3 regions of the Paenibacillus sp. FSL H7-0442 genome follow, and region 1 is predicted to be linked to each of the others. Evidence: riboswitches for the same ligand, from Rfam matches in the RefSeq annotation. Region 1 holds a riboswitch; each other region holds the start of a gene.
What was found. Region 1 has a riboswitch for glycine ahead of gcvT (glycine cleavage system aminomethyltransferase GcvT). Riboswitches for the same ligand answer to the same signal wherever they lie in the genome.
Positions count from the first base shown of each region.

Region 1 (6,209 bases):
TCAGCATTGGCAAATATCCACCTTTTGGCGTCATTAGAAAATAGGCGATGATACTACCCGGTGAAGGAGCAGCAACCAGTCCGGCACCTGTCAACATGAAACAGAAGGTTCCCACAACACCGCCAGCTATAGCTGCAAGAATCAGAATCGGCTTCATCAAAATATAAGGGAAATAAATTTCATGAATCCCGCCGAAAAAATGAATGATGACTGCGCCAGGAGCTGACGACTTCGCAGAGCCTTTACCGAACAGACAGTAGGCCAGCAAAATACCAAGCCCCGGCCCAGGGTTGGATTCCAGCATGAACAGTACGGATTTGCCTGTTCTTGCAGCTTCCTCCAACGCAATCGGACTCAATACTCCGTGATTCAGCGCGTTGTTTAAAAATAATACTTTTCCGGGCTCAATAATGAGGTTGACAAGCGGCAATAGCCCCGCGTTCACGAGGAACTGTACCCCTGCCGACAACACTTGACTGATCATTTGTACAACCGGGCCGATCGCCACATGGGCAAGCAGTGCTAGAATGGCACCGATAATCCCGGCCGAAAAATTATTGACCAGCATTTCAAAGCCTGATCTGACTTTGCCTTCAATGGCCTTGTCGAACTTCTTCAATATCCACGCAGCCAGTGGACCAGCTACCATCGCGCCCAGGAACATCGGGATATCGGCTCCTACTATGACACCCATCGTCATGATGGCACCGATCACACCTCCACGCTGTCCGTGAATCATCGTGCCCCCTGTATAACCAATCAGCAGCGGCAGCAAATAATTTTTCATCGGATCAACCAGTTGTGCAAAACCCTCATTCGGGAACCACCCGGTCGGAATAAAGAGTGCTGTAATTAATCCCCACGCAATAAAGGCTCCCATATTCGGCATCACCATACCGCTGAGAAAACGGCCAAAACGTTGGACGGCGACACGAGCGCCACCGCTTGAACTGGACTTTGTGTCCACTGTGCTCATATTCATATCCTCCTTGTGAGTAAATAGCATCACTACCTTTTCTTAAAATTCATACTAAATGACAGCGCTATCTTCATCAACGAAATGAAAACGTACTTTCGTCATGAACGTTGATGACAACATTTAAATTTAAAATAACGGACAACGTATTATACCTGCATAATTCTTCTTAATATGACCGATAACAATGGAAATTAGTCGAAAAAACAGTGCTGTAAATCTGCACCTTATATAGAGGAGCTCACCTCTAAATCTAATAAATCGACGTAATTACGTCTTCTAAAAGACAACAAAAAAATAGCCGCCATGTCAGGTCATAGCGACTATTTTATACACAAAACGAGCGGACTAACGATGCTTTTATTCAATTTAATATCCATATAAAAATTTAGAATAAAGCGCTAATATTCCATCTTATATTGCTCATTATTGTTCATCCGAAATCAACTTCTCGTACTGATCCGCAGACAGCAGCTTGCTCAGAGCTTCCTCGACATCATTGCCCATCTCTACTTCGATCATCCAACCCTTTTCATAGGGAGATTCATTCACCAGCTCAGGTGTGCTTTCCAGAGCTTCATTTACTTTCAATACGGTTCCCGCCACCGGAGCAAAAAGGTCGGATACGGTCTTCACCGATTCAATTGTACCAATCTCTGCCCCCTGTTCAATCGTTGCTCCCGCCCCAGGTAATTCCACAAAAACAATATCACCCAGTTGATGCTGTGCAAAGTCTGTAATGCCGATCCGCAACGTCCCGTCTACTGTACGCTGAACCCACTCATGTTCGTCTGTATACCAAAGTTCCCGTTTCACTTCACTCATCCTGCTTTCGCCTCACTTCCACATGAATAAAATGCTTTTAATCACCTGTATTAGACAGGTTAAGATTATGACAACATGAACACTCATGTCAATAATACTAACAAAAATACTTCATGTTATCTCATATAGCATAGAATATTAAAAAATGGTAACTTGAAACAAACGCTTACATATCCTTATTTATATATTAAATGTTTTTTGGATTGTTTTATATGACATTTTTATTGACATTTTGAATGGATTTGCGTATTAATGGGTTATAGCAAATGCTTTTGGAAATACCCCGACAACTGCAAACGCGGATGAACGCGGAGGGAGAGACTACCCAAAAGATTCGCATAGCTGTTGTCGTTTCTGAGACAGTTGTGCACGCGAACTCGGATCAAGTTGTTACCTGCAAAACCGGGTAACCTACCGTTGATCCAAAAGGTAGCGCCGAAGGAGTAAACTTGCATTGCAGGTGAATCTCTCAGGCAAAAGGACCTCTGCCGGACGCATCTCTGGAGAGCATTCGCGATTAGAGCGGATCACCCAAGGGGAAACCTGGTTCACACCGGGGTAACTTTCTGGTATCAAGGACAGAGCTGAAAGAAGAGTATGGACTGCCGTCTATACGTTTCTTTCAGCCTGTCTTTTTTGTTTAGCCGATTACACTGGATAGGAGTGAAAAAATGTCTAATTTGCGAAGAACACCATTATTTCCGTCCTACGGGACGCAGCCCGGGGTTCGTTGTATTGACTTTGGCGGGTGGGAGCTTCCCGTTCAGTTTAGCGGCATCCAAAAAGAGCATGAGGCCGTCCGGCAACGCGCGGGTTTATTCGATGTCTCGCACATGGGCGAGTTTTTGGTTGAGGGCAAAGAAGCCGAGGCTTTTTTGCAACGGGTAACCACGAATGATGTCAGCCAGTTGGAACCGGGCCAAGCACAATATTCACTCCTGTGTTACCCCGATGGAGGCGTAGTGGATGACTTGCTTGTATACTGCAAAGGACCAGAGCGCTACATGCTCGTTGTGAATGCCTCCAACATCGACAAAGATTGGGATTGGCTCATGCGCCACGTACCTGCATCGGTTCATCTGGAGAATGTGTCTGATGCGATCGCATTGCTAGCATTACAAGGACCGGAAGCAGCACATATTGCCGCAGCCGTGACAGATGCAGATATTACGAATCTCGCATCCTTCCGATTCCATGAGAACGTGCAATTGTTCGGAGCAAAAGCACTCGTCTCCCGAACCGGATATACCGGGGAAGACGGTTTTGAATTTTATATACCTGCTGAGGAAGCACCCACCGTGTGGAATGGTTTGCTTCGTTGCGGTGAATCGTATGGGCTAATTCCCGCTGGGCTTGGTGCTCGCGATACACTGCGGTTTGAGGCACGGCTGCCGCTGTACGGACAGGAGTTATCTGCCACCATTTCACCGCTTGAGGCTGGTTTAGGTTTCTTCGTCAAGCTGAATAAAGGAGATTTTATCGGCAGGGAAGCACTGCAACACCAGAAAGAACAAGGAATTCCTCGCAAGTTGATCGGGCTGGAAATGATTGACCGCGGTATCCCGCGCGCTCATTATCCAGTCTTCGCGGAAGGCCAACACATTGGTGAGGTCACAACGGGGACTCAATCGCCCACCTTGAAGCGTAATTTGGGGCTAGCCCTGGTGGACAGTCGTTTTAGCACCCTATCTACACCGTTAGAGGTCGAAATTCGAGGTAAACGCCTGCGTGCGGAAGTGGTCGCAGCCCCCTTTTATAAACGGCCACGCTGATCCTAAATCCTCTTCATTTCAAAAAAATGATCATGTCAGATACGAAATTCTGGATTTTCCAACTACGATTATGTATTAGCTAATTTACTATCTAAATTTTGCTTTTCGAAAGGAGCCAGAACTTATGAAGCAGCATCGCTATCTCCCCATGACCGAACAAGATCAAACCGAAATGCTGCGTGTGGTGGGCGTATCATCCATTGATGATTTATTCAGTGACATTCCAGAGGCCATTCGATATCAAGGGGAACTCCCTCTTTCCTCTCGGCTCAACGAAAGAGCCTTAACTCGCCACATGGCCGAGCTGGCCGGGCACAATGCCAATACAGATACACATGCCAGCTTTCTTGGTGCAGGTATTTATGATCATCATATTCCGTCCGTCATTCAGCACATCACCTCACGTTCCGAATTTTACACAGCCTACACCCCCTATCAGCCGGAAGTAAGCCAGGGCGAGCTGCAAGCCATTTTTGAATTCCAGTCGTATATTTGCGAATTGACAGGCATGGCAGTAGCGAATGCCAGCATGTACGATGGAGCGACAGCTCTGGCGGAAGCGGGCTCACTGGCCGCCGCAGCCACGCGCCGTAAACAGCTTATCGTATCAAGGTCTGTCCATCCAGAGGCACGCCAGGTATTGGCAGCCTATGCGCGCGGATTGGACTTGGACATCGTGGAGATCGGCTGTTCGGACGGCGTAACGGATGTCGATGCGCTTGCCGCGGCCGTATCGGAACAGACGGCGGCTGTCTTGATCCAAAGCCCCAACTTTTTTGGAGCCGTGGAAAATCTGAAGCCGATGGCTGACCTGATCCATGCACACAAGGGGCTAATGGTCGTCAGTGCCAACCCATTGGCACTTGGCTTGCTGGAGGCGCCCGGTAAGCAGGGCGCGGATATTGTTGTAGGAGACGCGCAGCCGCTTGGGATCTCGTCCTCCCTCGGCGGTCCGACCTGCGGTTACTTTGCCGTTTCTCAGGCACATATGCGTCGTATCCCTGGGCGTATCGTAGGCCAAACCACAGACCGTAACGGCAAACGCGGCTTCGTGCTGACCTTGCAAGCGCGGGAACAGCATATCCGCCGCGAAAAGGCCACGTCTAACATTTGCTCCAATCAAGCGTTGCTTGCATTATCTGCATCTGTGTACTTGTCCGTCATGGGGAGACAGGGCATCCAGGAAGTAGCCGAGCTGAATTTGCATAAAAGCCGCTATGCGTTAGAACAATTGCTGAGCTTGAAAGGCGTAACTGCCTCATTTCACGCACCGACCTTTAACGAGTTTGCCCTTAGGCTGCCTGAAGGTACGGATGTGAGCAAACTTCAGGACAATCTGCTAGCTGCTGGATTTATCGCAGGCTATGATTTGGGCCGGGACTATCCGGAACTTGCGGGTCACATGCTGATTGCCGTGACGGAGCAAAGAACCAAAGAAGAGATCGACCAATTTGTACACACCTTGGAGGGATTGCTATGACACACACCGGACCGGACCAGAAACAAGAGCTGTTGAAGGAACACGATCAAGCGCTCATTTTTGAATTGAGCCGTCCGGGTCGCATCGCTTATTCCCTTCCCGAGTGCGACGTTCCTCGTCGCCCGGTGGCAGAGCTTTTGCCGGATTATGCGCTGCGCAGCGAACCTGCGGCATTACCCGAGGTATACGAAGTAGATGTTATTCGCCATTATACCGCCCTGTCCCAGCGCAACTTCGGCGTCGACAACGGATTTTATCCGCTTGGCTCGTGTACGATGAAATACAATCCAAAAGTGAATGAGGATGTCGCCCGTTACGCAGGCTTCGCTAAAATTCATCCATATCAGCCGGAGAATAGCATCCAGGGGGCTATGGAGCTGCTGCATACGCTCCAAAACGATCTGGCTGCGTTGACCGGCATGGATGCCGTCACGCTCCAGCCCGCTGCTGGCGCCCATGGCGAATGGACCGGGCTGATGATGATTCGCTCGTACCACGAGGCACGTGGTGAGCGACGTACCAAGGTGCTCGTGCCGGATTCCTCGCACGGTACGAACCCCGCCAGTGCAACCGTCGCGGGCTTCGAAACAATCACCCTTCCCTCCACCCCTGAGGGGCTGGTGGATCTGGACGCGCTCCGCCAAGCGGTAGGCAACGACACCGCTGCGCTCATGCTGACCAATCCGAACACGCTGGGCTTGTTCGAGAAGCAAATTACTGACATTGCCGCGATCGTGCATGACGCAGGTGGTCTGCTCTACTATGACGGGGCAAACTCCAACGCCATCATGGGGATTACCCGCCCCGGGGACATGGGCTTCGATGTGGTGCATCTCAATTTGCACAAAACGATGAGTACTCCGCACGGTGGAGGCGGCCCTGGCGCTGGACCCGTCGGCGTAAAGCAGCGGCTGATACCCTATTTGCCCAAGCCGTTTGTCGTACGTGATCCGCAGGGTGTGTACCGCTGGGATCGGGAGCAGGGAGATTCTATTGGGCGGGTCAAAGCCTTTTACGGAAACTTCGGCATTCTCGTCCGAGCCTATGCCTATATCCGCAGCTACGGTCCTGATGGCTTGAAGCGAGTGTCCGAATGCGCTGTACTCAATGCCAATTATATGATGCATCGGCTCGCTCCACATTTTGATCTGCCCTA
Region 1 is NZ_CP151963.1:4,164,192-4,170,400, forward strand. Features, by position in the region: gene MHH57_RS18430 (PTS mannitol transporter subunit IICB) at 1-976, opposite strand, end outside; gene gcvH (glycine cleavage system protein GcvH) at 1,403-1,801, opposite strand; glycine riboswitch at 2,104-2,296, shown strand; gene gcvT (glycine cleavage system aminomethyltransferase GcvT) at 2,473-3,573, shown strand; gene gcvPA (aminomethyl-transferring glycine dehydrogenase subunit GcvPA) at 3,698-5,053, shown strand; gene gcvPB (aminomethyl-transferring glycine dehydrogenase subunit GcvPB) at 5,050-6,209, shown strand, end outside.

Region 2 (6,209 bases), 210 kb from region 1:
CGCCAGTTTTGCAATTTGATCAAGATTCGACATGGTGCTTCTCCTCACATAAGAAAAAAATACTTGACATGAAACGCGTTACAACAATTAGGATGCTTATGAGGGCATTACATCTATTTTAAAGCATCTGTCAATGCATTTCAAAGGAGAACGGTTACCGTTAGGTATGGATTCACATTTGCAGCATTTGATGGGATTACTTAGGCCAAAGTAAAAATCTTATATACGGAAAGAGGTCTTTATACCATGACGAAGATGCTAAAAGGATTTCCGAAAAACTTCTTGTGGGGCGGGGCAACTGCAGCCAACCAATTGGAAGGTGCTTTTGACGTAGATGGAAAAGGCTTGTCCAGCGCAGACATGATTGCTTATGTACCCAAAGCGGAACGTAAGAACGATCACGCTATAGAGATTTCGTCCGAGCGACTCGAAGACATTTTGGCAGGCAAAGTCAATGCCCGTTTCCCAAAACGTGAAGGTGTGGACTTTTACCACCACTACAAAGAAGATATTGCATTGTTCGCTGAAATGGGCTTTAAAGTATTTCGTATGTCCATCCACTGGTCGCGGATTTTCCCGAATGGCTATGATCACGAACCGAATGAAGCAGGATTGCAATTCTACGACAATGTATTTGATGAGCTGCGCAAATATAATATTGAGCCCTTGGTAACATTGTCACATTATGAAACACCGCTAGGTCTGACTCAGAAGTATAATGGCTGGCTGGGTCGTGAAGTCATACAGCATTACGTCAATTATGCCGAAACGGTGTTTACACGCTATAAGGATAAAGTAAAATACTGGCTGACCTTTAATGAAATCAATGTAATGACCATGAGTCCGTTCACCGGTGGCGGTGTGGTTATTGACCGTGTAGAAAACAAACAACAAGCGATATATCAAGCATTGCATCATCAATTTGTAGCTAGTGCACTGGCAACCAAACGGGGACATGAGATCATCCCGGGTGCTCAGATCGGCTGTATGTTGGCACGTATAGAAAGCTATCCACATACGTGTAACCCAGCGGATATACTGAAAGCCCAGCATGAAAATCAGATGAACCTATTCTTTACGGATGTGCATGCCCGTGGGGAATATTCCAACTATATGAATCGTTATTTTGTAGAAAATAATATTGTGATCCAGACAGAACCCGGCGATGCCGAAATTTTGAAAAATAATACGGTTGATTTTATCTCATTTAGCTACTACATGACCTTGACCGTATCGGCAGGTCCAGAAGGCGAGAAAGCAGCAGGAAACCTGATTGGCGGCGTGAAAAATCCGTATCTGCAGTCCTCCGACTGGGGATGGCAGATCGATCCGATCGGCCTGCGTGTTACACTGAATACGTTTTATGATCGCTATCAAAAGCCGCTGTTCATCGTGGAAAATGGCTTGGGTGCATATGATAAGGTGGAAGAGGACGGCTCTGTGCATGACACGTATCGCATTGATTACTTGCGTCAGCATATTGTCCAAATGAAGGAAGCGATTGCTGACGGTGTTGATCTGATTGGTTACACCAGCTGGGGCCCTATCGACCTCGTGAGCATGTCTACTTCCGAAATGTCCAAGCGCTACGGATTTATTTACGTTGATCTGGATGATGACGGTAACGGAACGCTCAAACGCTCCAAAAAAGACTCTTTTAACTGGTATAAAAATGTGATAGCAACCAATGGTGAAGAATTGTAATTTCATATCGTCTCGGGCGGGTATAGCAGAGGACATCCTAAGGATGCAATCTGCTGTACCCGCTTTTTTGATAGACATAATAATATTTCAGAGGGCTTCACAAACTTTTCACTTGTAATAAGCTGAAAGTTTTCTGTATAATGAATAAAAATTTCATATGTCTGGTTGATGTTTGCGGGAGATGGAACGAAAGTTCCGACCGAAGGGGCAAAACTCTCAGGTGCTTAGGCTGTTTACAGCCACAAGCGGGGACCGTAAACGGACAGAACTCTGGAGAGACCCTTAATTGGGCGCCGAAGGTGCACCGCAGAGAACATCTGCTTAAACTCTCAGGCAAAAGGACAGAGACGCGAATAACCTGTGACAGGGAATGCCCTAGGCTTTTTTATGAGCTATTAGAGGCAGAAACCTGCACAAGATGGTTGTATTTTTTCGTGCCTTTAACCTCTCCAGGAGTCGAATCAGCTGATTTGACTCTTTTTTGTTTTCTAATATGCTGGAGGAGCGGGTTGAAATGAATTTGGTACATGTGTTAGAAGCGATTAGCAGTTGGATATGGGGGGCGCCTCTCATCATTCTTGTCATGGGAACGGGGTTGTGGCTGACCATACGTCTGAAAATGTTGCAGGTATTCCGCCTGCCCCTGGCGATCAAGCTGATCGGTAAGGCCCCGAATGAAGGCAGCGGGGATGTAAGTAGTTTTGCGGCTTTGAGTACGGCGCTAGCGGCTACAGTTGGCACAGGAAGTATTGTCGGCGTAGCGACAGCCATTAAGCTGGGCGGGCCGGGTGCCTTGTTCTGGATGGTCGTTGCAGCCTTTTTTGGGATGGCGACGAAATATGCGGAAGGTGTACTTGCGGTAAAATACCGGGTGAAGGATCGGAATGGACAATTTTCCGGCGGCCCGATGTATTATATTGAGAAAGGTCTGGGACGCCGTTTTAAACCGCTGGCGATGCTGTTTGCTTTTTCGGGCATGCTGGTAGCGTTGTTCGGGATTGGAACGTTTCCACAGGTCAAAGCGATTGTATCTTCGACGGAAAACAGTTTTGGTGTTCCGCCCATTGTAACGGCACTGATTATTGCTATCCTCACAGGACTGGTTACTATTGGAGGACTCAAAAGTATTGCCAAGGTATCGACGAAGGTCGTTCCTTTTAAAACAGGCTTGTACGTACTGATCTGTCTCATCGTACTGATTCGGTTTGCTGACCAGCTTCCTGCCGCAATTGCGCTGGTGCTCCATTCGGCATTTTCAACTACATCGGCAACGGGCGGATTTGCCGGAGCTACGATTATGCTGGCGATGCGAAGTGGGGTAGCCAGAGGTATTTTTGCCAATGAGGCCGGATTGGGAAGCGCACCGATTGCAGCCGCAGCTGCCAAAACCAAATGGCCTGCGGAACAAGGGCTGATTTCCATGACAGGCGTGTTTATTGATACGATGGTTATTTGTGTGATGACCGGGTTGACGCTACTGGTTAGCGGTGTGTGGAGCGGGCCTACCGATGCGGGCCTGATGACTCAGCAAGCATTTTCCAGCGCATTCCCGCTGGGGGCAGAACTGCTCACAATTATTCTGATTATGTTCGCGTTCACCACCATGCTCGGCTGGAACTATTACGGGGAACGCTGTGTTGAATACTTGCTTGGCGTCAAGTGGATTAAGCCATACCGTTATCTGTTCATTCTACTCGTTGGCGGGGGCGCGTTCATTAAACTGGATGCGATTTGGCTGCTGGCAGATATCTTTAACGCAATGATGGCTTTCCCGAACCTGATTGCACTGCTCGGCTTATCAGGCATTGTCGTTGCAGAAACCCGAACCTATATGGATTCTCTGAATTCTAGTAAGAAAAAGGGCATTCTTGCAGGTGCCAGTGTAGGGGCAGCTATTCAAGTAGAAGAAAAGGGACAAACAGTTAATTCATAAATTCCAAAAGGGAGTGCCTTCAGCCATCACAGGCTTGAGGACACTCCTTTTTGAATGTTATAACGATGCACGCAAAATAGCTAAAATATCTTCCTGTTTCAGCTTTTTATAATTACCGAAGCCTCCATATTCCATTTCACGGGCTGCAATGGTTGCGATTTTTTCCAATTGCTCATCATTAATATTGTAACCGGCCAGGGTGGAAGGGGCACCGAGACTTGTCCAGAATGCACTAAGACGGTCAATACCCTCCAAAGCGATTTCTCTATCTGTTTTATCTACGGTGTCTAAGTCAAACATGCTGAGCATCAGCCGTTTCATGCGTGCAGCATCCTGATCCACCGTATGTCTCATCCAGTTGGGGAATAGGATCGCCAGACCGCCAGCATGAGGAATATCATATACAGCAGATAATGCATGTTCAATCGTATGCGAAGCCCAGTCCCCGAAGTAGCCCATTTGCAGTGTTCCGTTAAGAGCAATCGTTCCGGCATATAAAATCGTTTCGCGATGCTCGTAGTTGTGCAAATCCTCCAACAGCTTAGGTGCAGTTTCGATTACGGTTTGCAGCACGGAAAAGCACATACGATCTTGCAACGGTGTATTTTTAACATTGTGAAAATACTGTTCAAATACATGGCTCATCATATCCACCATGCCATATACCGTCTGATCACGTGGCACAGAGAAGGTGTTTTTTGGGTCCAGAATCGAGAATTTCGGATGCGTCACCGCGCTGCCCCATACGTATTTTTCGTTTGTTTCCCAGTTGGTGATAACAGAATCTGGATTCATTTCTGAACCGGTAGCGGCGAGTGTGAGGATGGTACCGAATGGCAGAGCCTGGGTAGGCATGTGCTTTTTATTGATAATATCCCACACATCGCCGTCATATTCAGCCCCTGCTGCGATGGCTTTGGTGCAATCAATAACGCTTCCGCCGCCTACTGCAAGTAAGAAGTCGATGTTTTCATTTCGGCAAATGTCGATGCCCTTCTTAACGGTGGACAAGCGCGGATTCGGCTCTACGCCGGACAATTCATGAATGTTAAGATGTAGCGGCTCTAACGCGTTTAATACCTGGTCATACAGACCATTTCGCTTGACACTTCCGCCTCCGTATATCAGTAAAATATTTTTGCCGTAATTCAGCAGCTCCTGCTGCAGTTCTTCAATTTGATTGTCTCCAAATATTAATTTGGTGGGGTTATAATATGTGAATTTGTTCATCTGGAAAGTTCCCCTCAGTTCATAGTTCATGTTCAAATCGTAAATCGCTTAACCTGATTGCCTGTTGAATACCTAACTTTACCATGTAAGCTATTTGAAATGACGATTAACTATTATACATGAAATGAATAAGGGAATTCAAATAAATCTAATCTTTGACCGCTCCGGCGGCAAGATCGGAAATAAACTGGCGGCTAATGAAAAGAAATAAAATTATAAGTGGCAGTACAGCAAGCAGGGTGCCCGCAATGACCATCGCATAATCCGTATTGTATATCCCGTTTAATTGGGACAGTGCAATCTGGAGTGTGAATTTACGCTCATCCGTTAAGACGATTAACGGCCATAAATAATCATTCCAGGCTCCTATAAAGGTAAACGCGCCGAGAAAAGCGAACGCAGGACGTAGAATAGGCAGTGCTACATTCAAGTACAGCCGAAAAAAGCTGCATCCGTCCATCCGCCCCGCATCCAGCAGCTCCTTTGGAATGGATTCTTCCGCATATTGACGAATCCAGAAAATGCCGAAGGCATTTACCATCCCCGGGATAATAAGCGCTTTGAACGTACCTACCCATCCAAAGGTGGCCATCATGACAAAGGAGGGGACAAGCGAAAGTTGTGAAGGGACCATCATTGTAGCTAGCAGAACGATAAATAGCACTTTTTTGCCCGGAAAATCAAACTTGGCGAATGCGAAACCTGCCAGCGAATCGAAAAACAGAACCAATAAGGTAACAGAACCGGCTACAAAAAGGGTATTAAAAAAGGCTCCGGCAAAATTAATCTGCTGCAATACTCTCGTTATGTTATCCAAGAAGTGGCCGCCAAACCACAATTGCGGTGGAAAACGATAGATGTCTGAAGTTGTACGGGTTGCCATGACGATCAGCCAGTAAAATGGAAACATCGACAGGATGATTCCCACCAACAATCCGGCATATAAAACAAAGGATTTTGCACGTGTCTGCATCATGTTGTGAAGCTCCTTCCCATCGTTATTTTTTACCTTGAACGAGTTTCCAGTTGATGATGGAGAATAGAGCAATGATGAGGAACATGCCCCATCCGACGGCTGCACCATATCCAAAATAGTTGTTAATGAACGACTCGCGGTACAGGTATAAAACGATGGTCATGCCACTTGCCCCGGAACCGCCGTCATTACCGACCAGGACCTGTGGCTCGGTGAAGAGTTGCATACCGCCGATGGTGGACGTAATGACCGTAAACAGAATGACTGGGCGCAGCATGGGGATAGTGATGCGGAAAAAAGCTTGCGCTCCGGTTGCTCCGTCTATTTTGGCGGCCTCATACAGCACATGCGGAATACTCTGAAGTC
Region 2 is NZ_CP151963.1:4,376,786-4,382,994, reverse strand. Features, by position in the region: gene MHH57_RS19270 (LacI family DNA-binding transcriptional regulator) at 1-33, opposite strand, end outside; gene MHH57_RS19265 (glycoside hydrolase family 1 protein) at 247-1,704, shown strand; glycine riboswitch at 1,870-1,946, shown strand; glycine riboswitch at 1,965-2,059, shown strand; gene MHH57_RS19260 (sodium:alanine symporter family protein) at 2,219-3,637, shown strand; gene MHH57_RS19255 (iron-containing alcohol dehydrogenase) at 3,695-4,867, opposite strand; gene MHH57_RS19250 (carbohydrate ABC transporter permease) at 5,016-5,843, opposite strand; gene MHH57_RS19245 (sugar ABC transporter permease) at 5,866-6,209, opposite strand, start outside.
Region 2: another riboswitch for glycine. It lies ahead of MHH57_RS19260 (sodium:alanine symporter family protein); the one in region 1 lies ahead of gcvT (glycine cleavage system aminomethyltransferase GcvT).

Region 3 (6,209 bases), 2.0 Mb from region 1:
TTAAAACCTCTCATGAACATTACATACCGTTTTTGTCGGAATAATTTGAATACATCCTATCACCAGTATATGGATATATCAATTAAGATTATGCTATCAACATCATTTAAAAAATCAATGATCCAGCAATAGTGCGGCCTTTCTGGCACAAAATGTAATGAAATAACCAACCACAGGTTAATTTTCATCACAAAAAAAGTCGCCTGATCCCTCAGCAGGGATCAAACGACTAACTAACCCAAGCTCACATTGAGCTCCTGACAATATAATTTACGAAGCCGCTCCATAGGAGCCAGACTTGAATGTTCTAGGATCGTACCATTTGTAGCCTGCTGCCGGAGCAGACCAAGGCTCAGGCTGTGGTTCCGTGGACGCCGCAGGCTCTTCGAATGGCAGAAGCTTCGTTGGTTGATCCAGAGTCAAACCTGCCACATCGGACAATTTCGTGTAGTCCTGCTTCCATGCAAGCCATTGAACCGTTTGCACCAGGAAGGTTGAATCATCCACTTCTTTGAAGCCATCATATGTCTTCTTCGACTGTCCGTTTTCCTCACGCACATATTTCGGTGTAGCATCTTCTACAGGGGAAGAATCACCGATGAATGCTGCCTTGCCTTGGCCTACCTTGGAGATAGCGGCATAAGGTCCTTCCGCACGGCCCCCGCCGTTATAAACCCCCTGATCTACCGCATTACCCCATTTTTTCGTGCCTGAAGGGATGTAAGCAATGCCTTTAGCCTTGGTAGGATCAATAATAGCCAGCGTAGATCCTGCATGCATGGCAATCGAGCGCACACCCTTGGTAATACCGAAAGATTGATCTGCGGCTACAATGTCGGTAGCATTCACATCACCGAGCGCATTGTAACGGAAACGAACGCCAAAGTTGGCCGCCAGCCAATCGGAGCTTGTTAATCCTTGCATTGCCGGTGATGCAGCCTCTTCTGCAGTCATGCCTTTGGCCGGATTAGTATAGGCTCCACGACGGTAGCCATTCATAACCTCGGAGGAATCCCAACGGTTTTTGTTACGATCTGCATTATAATGATCGGAGATGAAGAAGACGCTCCCTCCGTTATTCACGTATTGCAGCAGGGCAGCCTGCTCGGATGCCTTAAAGGCAACATTCGCTTCACCAATAATGAACACATCATATTGGCGCAGCTTGTCATAGGTTATGGCCTGCTCTCCATAAGTAAAAGGAATGGGACGATTTAATGGGTCTACCGTAAAGCCTACATTACGCAGTCCATTGGCAAAGTCGGAGAAGGCGCCTTCAATGACCCAATCTGCTGCACCAGCGGTCTGTGCGTGCGTATTATCGAACAGCACCTTTTTGCCTTTTCCATCCGGCAATGTAGTACCGGGTTGACCCGGGTTGCCAGGTTCAGGTTCACCAGGTTCACCTGGTTCCCCCGGCTCGCTTCCGTTCACCAGTTCAACAGCGCTTGGGCTTTTCACTCCACCAAAATTATTGTAGGCGCCGAGTGTACCCGTCACACGGATTTTGCTGCCAATCAGCTCAGGATGGCCTGTTAGCCCAAATTGCCCTCTGTACGCGGATGTCAGCTGTACATCCAATAGATTAGACGTGCTACGTTCATTGGCCTGGTCGGCAATCAGTACGTTAAAATCATTCGCAAACGGAGAAGAAAAGTTAGCCGTTTTCGATCCGGTAGCATGTCCGACGATATAACCTTCTACCGTCACCGTACCTCCACTGCTTTGGCCCTGAAGTGCTTCGGCTACTGTCAATGCTCCCTCTGCCTTGACCTGACCGAACGGAACGAAGATCCCGATCAGCAGTGAAACGATCGCTGCTAGATGCAGCATCCCTTTTAAGCGTGAACCTGTGAACCGCAAGCCTTTTACCATACGTCAATATCCCTCCTATGATTTCCATAAATGTACTTGTCCTCTATCAGATTAGCCGCCAATCTTCTAATTCCTTCCTGATTTCATCCATAATTATGTAAACTTTAATCTTTTTTATTGGAAATGCACCTGTTTATGTAAAAATTAAACCCTGTGATTGACACCGAGCACGTCATACATTACGCTAAGAAAGACATGTAGAACGGTATACGCGAATGAAGATGACGGGAGAGTCTGTCCAGGGGGCTTACACTCTGGCGGCACCGAAGGAGCAAGACGCCAGCACCCGGCTGGCGGATAATCTCTCAGGTCCATGTATCGTCATCTGACGCAACTCTGGAGAGAGCGCAAGCCACCCAAGGGGTAAGGCGGTAAGAACACCGCACGAAACTCTCAGGTAACGAGGACAGAGATAAGGGAAACTTCCTTATCCTGTCCTTTTTTGTGCTCACATTGTGCGTCAGCATTAGGAACCGTCATAACCGCGCAAAGACGCGGAAATACCATATAGTATGGTATTAGAACATACAGGGGGCCACACCATGCGTTTCAAAGATGTATTTTCTATTATCGGCCCGGCCATGACCGGACCTTCCAGTTCACACACCGCAGGCGCGGTGCGACTCGCACGCGTTGCCCGGCACTGGCTCGGGGCGCAGCCTGACCGTGCCCGTATGACACTGTACGGCTCCTTTGCCGATACGTATAAAGGACACGGTACGGATCTGGCGCTCATCGCAGGACTGCTTAATTACGATACGGACGATCACCGGATTCCAGATGCCGAGCAATGGGCCGAGCAAGCCGGGATGACCGTGGAATTCGCCGTCAGTGGACTCCCCGCTCCTCATCCGAACACCGTCCGTTTCGAGTTGTGGAAGGGCGAGGATCAGCGCACACTGCTGGGCTCCTCCATCGGCGGCGGCAGCATCCATGTCCAGCAACTCAACGAATTCCGGGTCAATCTGACCGGGGAGCTGCCTACGCTGGTGCTTCTCCACTCGGATAAGCCCGGTACATTGGGCGCAATAACTTCAGCGCTGGGCGCGGCCCACATTAACATTGCCTATATGCACGTAGATCGCAAAGGCCGGGATGGTGAAGCACTCACCGCCATTGAAACGGACAGTTCTGCTCCAGCTGAACTGATTGCGGAACTGCGTTCTTTACCTCATATGTATGAAATTAAGATGATTAATTTGAAAAAAGGAGCTGAATCCGATGCGGTTTAGCCATCTGCATGAGATCAGCGCTTTATGCGCTGAAGAATCCACCACGATTGGCCGCTTGATGATTCAAGAGCAGGTACAAGAAACGAATACAACGGAGGAAGAAATCTTTCGCCAAATGTCTGATTATTATGAAATCATGAAGGAAGCCGTTCATCGCGGTCAGACACAAGCCACCGTATCCCGCAGTGGATTGACGGGCGGCGACGGCAAGCGCCTGGCCGAGTATCTGCGGTCAGGGGAGACCTGCTCCGGTGATGCCTCCGCGCTCGCCATGGCTTATGCCCTCTCCGTGTCGGAGGTTAATGCATCTATGGGTCGCATTGTCGCCACTCCTACCGCAGGCTCATGTGGGGTTATCCCTGGTGTGTTCATCAGTGCGCAGGAACGGTTCGGCTGGGATGATGAGCATATGGTGAACGGCCTATTCGCCGCTGGAGCCATTGGCTACGTGATCGCCAACAACTCCTTCATTTCTGGCGCGGAGGGAGGCTGTCAGGCTGAGATTGGCTCAGCTATCGGGATGGCCGCTGGCGCTATGGTCGAGCTGCGCGGTGGTACGCCTGAACAAGCTGTTCACGCCGTGGGCCTCGCTCTTAAGAACACGCTCGGCCTGATTTGCGACCCCGTCGCCGGACTCGTGGAGATTCCGTGCATCGTGCGCAACGGGCTGGGAGCCGTGACTGCGCTTGCCGCAGCGGACATGGCTTTGGCGGGTGTGCGCAGCGCTATTCCGTCTGACGAAGTCATTGACGTGATGCTTGAAGTCGGCAGCGCGATGCCGTCGAAGCACCGCGAGACCGCCAAAGGCGGCTTGGCTCAGACGCCGACTGGCAAGCGTTTGACCGAATCACTTACACGCAACGCATCAATCAAGAAGAATAAGTCGTAATTTCTAAGCTTTAAACCAATTACTTTTCCTCTATAAAACAAGGCGACTACCTCTCCCCTACATTGTCCTAGGGAAAGAGAATTCGCCCTTATAAAGAAAAGAGCAAGCATATCGTCGCTGGACGTATGCTTGCTCTTTTTCTTTTTAGTCGGGTTACAGATTACTGAACGGTTACCTGTATCTTCGTCATTTTACCTGCATATTTCACAGTAATTACTGCTTTGCCCTTGCCCTGTGCCTTAATGTTACCGTCTTTGACGGTCGCCACAATAATTCTGGACGAGGACCAGACAGCCGGTTTGGAAACATCCTTCTCCGACTCATCCTTATACGTGGCTGTAGCCGTAACCTTAGCCAGCTGTCCTGCCTTCAAATTCAAGGCGACTTCGTCTGTTTGCAAATATTTAAGCGTATCAACATCTACAGGTACGCTGATGATCTTCCCGCCGAACTTCGCCTGAATGTTAGCTTTACCGTAGCTGACCGCGGTAACCTGACCCTTTTTAACAGTGGCTACCTTATAATTGGACGTTTTCCATTCAGCTTGGGTTGTAACATCCTTTTCTTTACCATCGCTCGATTTAACCACAATCGCGATGGTTTTTTGATCTCCAGATTTGAGCGATAGCGCGATTGCATCCGCTTCAATCTTTTGCGCTACGTCCACTTCTACCGTAAACGTAATGTTTTGCTTGCCATATGAAGCAGTCACAGTTGCCTTACCACTACCATTCGCTTTGATCAAACCTTCGCTAACTTCAACCACTTTTACATTGCTAGTTGTCCAGGTGGCATCCTTGGTTACATCTGTTTTTGTACCACCACTCTTAACTCCTGTTACTTTCAGCTGCTTCGTTTCCTGAGCACCAAGCGCAATTACACGCGAGTCTGTTTCCAGACGGTCTACAAGGCCCACTTGTACGTTAATTGTTAGTTTTTTGCCATTATAGGTCGCTGTAATAACCGCTTTACCAGCAGATTTACCCGTAATCGTCCCTTTGGACACAGAGGCAATATCTTCCGCGCTTGAAGCCCATTCTGCATCCTGTGTTACATCTTCCTTACGCCCATCCGCATAAGTAGCCGTCAAAGTTGCAGTATAGTCCTCATTAATATCAATTGTTGCCGTTTTGGAGGACAGAGACAGATCCCCGGGTACATTTACGGATACCGTAGCTGTAGCTGTTTTGCCGCCATAAGAAGCGGTGATGGTAGCCTCACCTGTTTTATAACCTGTGACTTCCCCCGCGCTGACAAAAGCGATATCTTCATTGCTGGACTTCCACTCTGCCTTACTTGTGATATCTTCTTCCGTACCTGTTACGTACGTTGCGGTCAGCTTGAGCTTTTTGGATTCCTTGGCATTCAAGCTCAGCTTGTCCTCGCTCAAATCCAGAAATCTAGAGGTTTCGACATCTGTCTTGATCGAAACGGTCTTATCTCCATACTTAGCGGTCACCGTTGCCGAACCCGCACCGATGGCCATAATCGTTCCTTTATTCACCGTTGCAATTTTTTCATCGCTTGATGCCCAAGTAGCTTTATCCGTGATATCCGTTACTGTTCCATCCGGGTAAACAGCAGAAACCTGTATTTTTTTAGATTCATCCAGACGGAGAAAAATATTGGATTCGCTGGCTTTCAGCTTATTCGTTTGATCGACATCCACCGAAATCGTAGCGGACATCGTGCCATATTTACCTGTAATTGTCGCCTTTCCCGCGCTATAGCCGGTAATGGTGCCTTTCAGTACATCCGCCACAGCTGCATTGCTGGAGCTCCACTCAGCGGACTCTGTCACGTCCTGTACCGATCCATCCGGGAACGTCGCTGAAAGTTTAACCTTCTCAGTATCCTTCAGCAAAAGAGAAACCTCTGATGAACTGACATCAAGACGTTTAACTTGCTCTACCTGTACAGCAATGGTTACGGTCTGCTGACCATATACGGCCTTAATATTGGCTGTACCTGCTCCCTGAGCGGTAACCAAACCGTTAACTACAGTTGCAACCTTTTGATTATCCGAGGTCCAAGTAGCATCACCCGAAACCTGAGCTGTTGTATTATCACTGTATGTCGCTGTCAAATCAACCTGTCCTGTACCGCTTGAACGCAAGTTCAGGCTTTGTACACTAGATGTCAGCGCCTTAACCTTTTTCGTTACATGTACCTGAACCGATTGTACCTTATCTTTATAGGTCGCAACCACGGTG
Region 3 is NZ_CP151963.1:426,516-432,724, reverse strand. Features, by position in the region: gene MHH57_RS01920 (DUF6359 domain-containing protein) at 271-1,875, opposite strand; glycine riboswitch at 2,202-2,295, shown strand; gene sdaAB (L-serine ammonia-lyase, iron-sulfur-dependent subunit beta) at 2,418-3,107, shown strand; gene sdaAA (L-serine ammonia-lyase, iron-sulfur-dependent, subunit alpha) at 3,097-3,996, shown strand; gene MHH57_RS01905 (Ig-like domain-containing protein) at 4,157-6,209, opposite strand, start outside.
Region 3: another riboswitch for glycine. It lies ahead of sdaAB (L-serine ammonia-lyase, iron-sulfur-dependent subunit beta); the one in region 1 lies ahead of gcvT (glycine cleavage system aminomethyltransferase GcvT).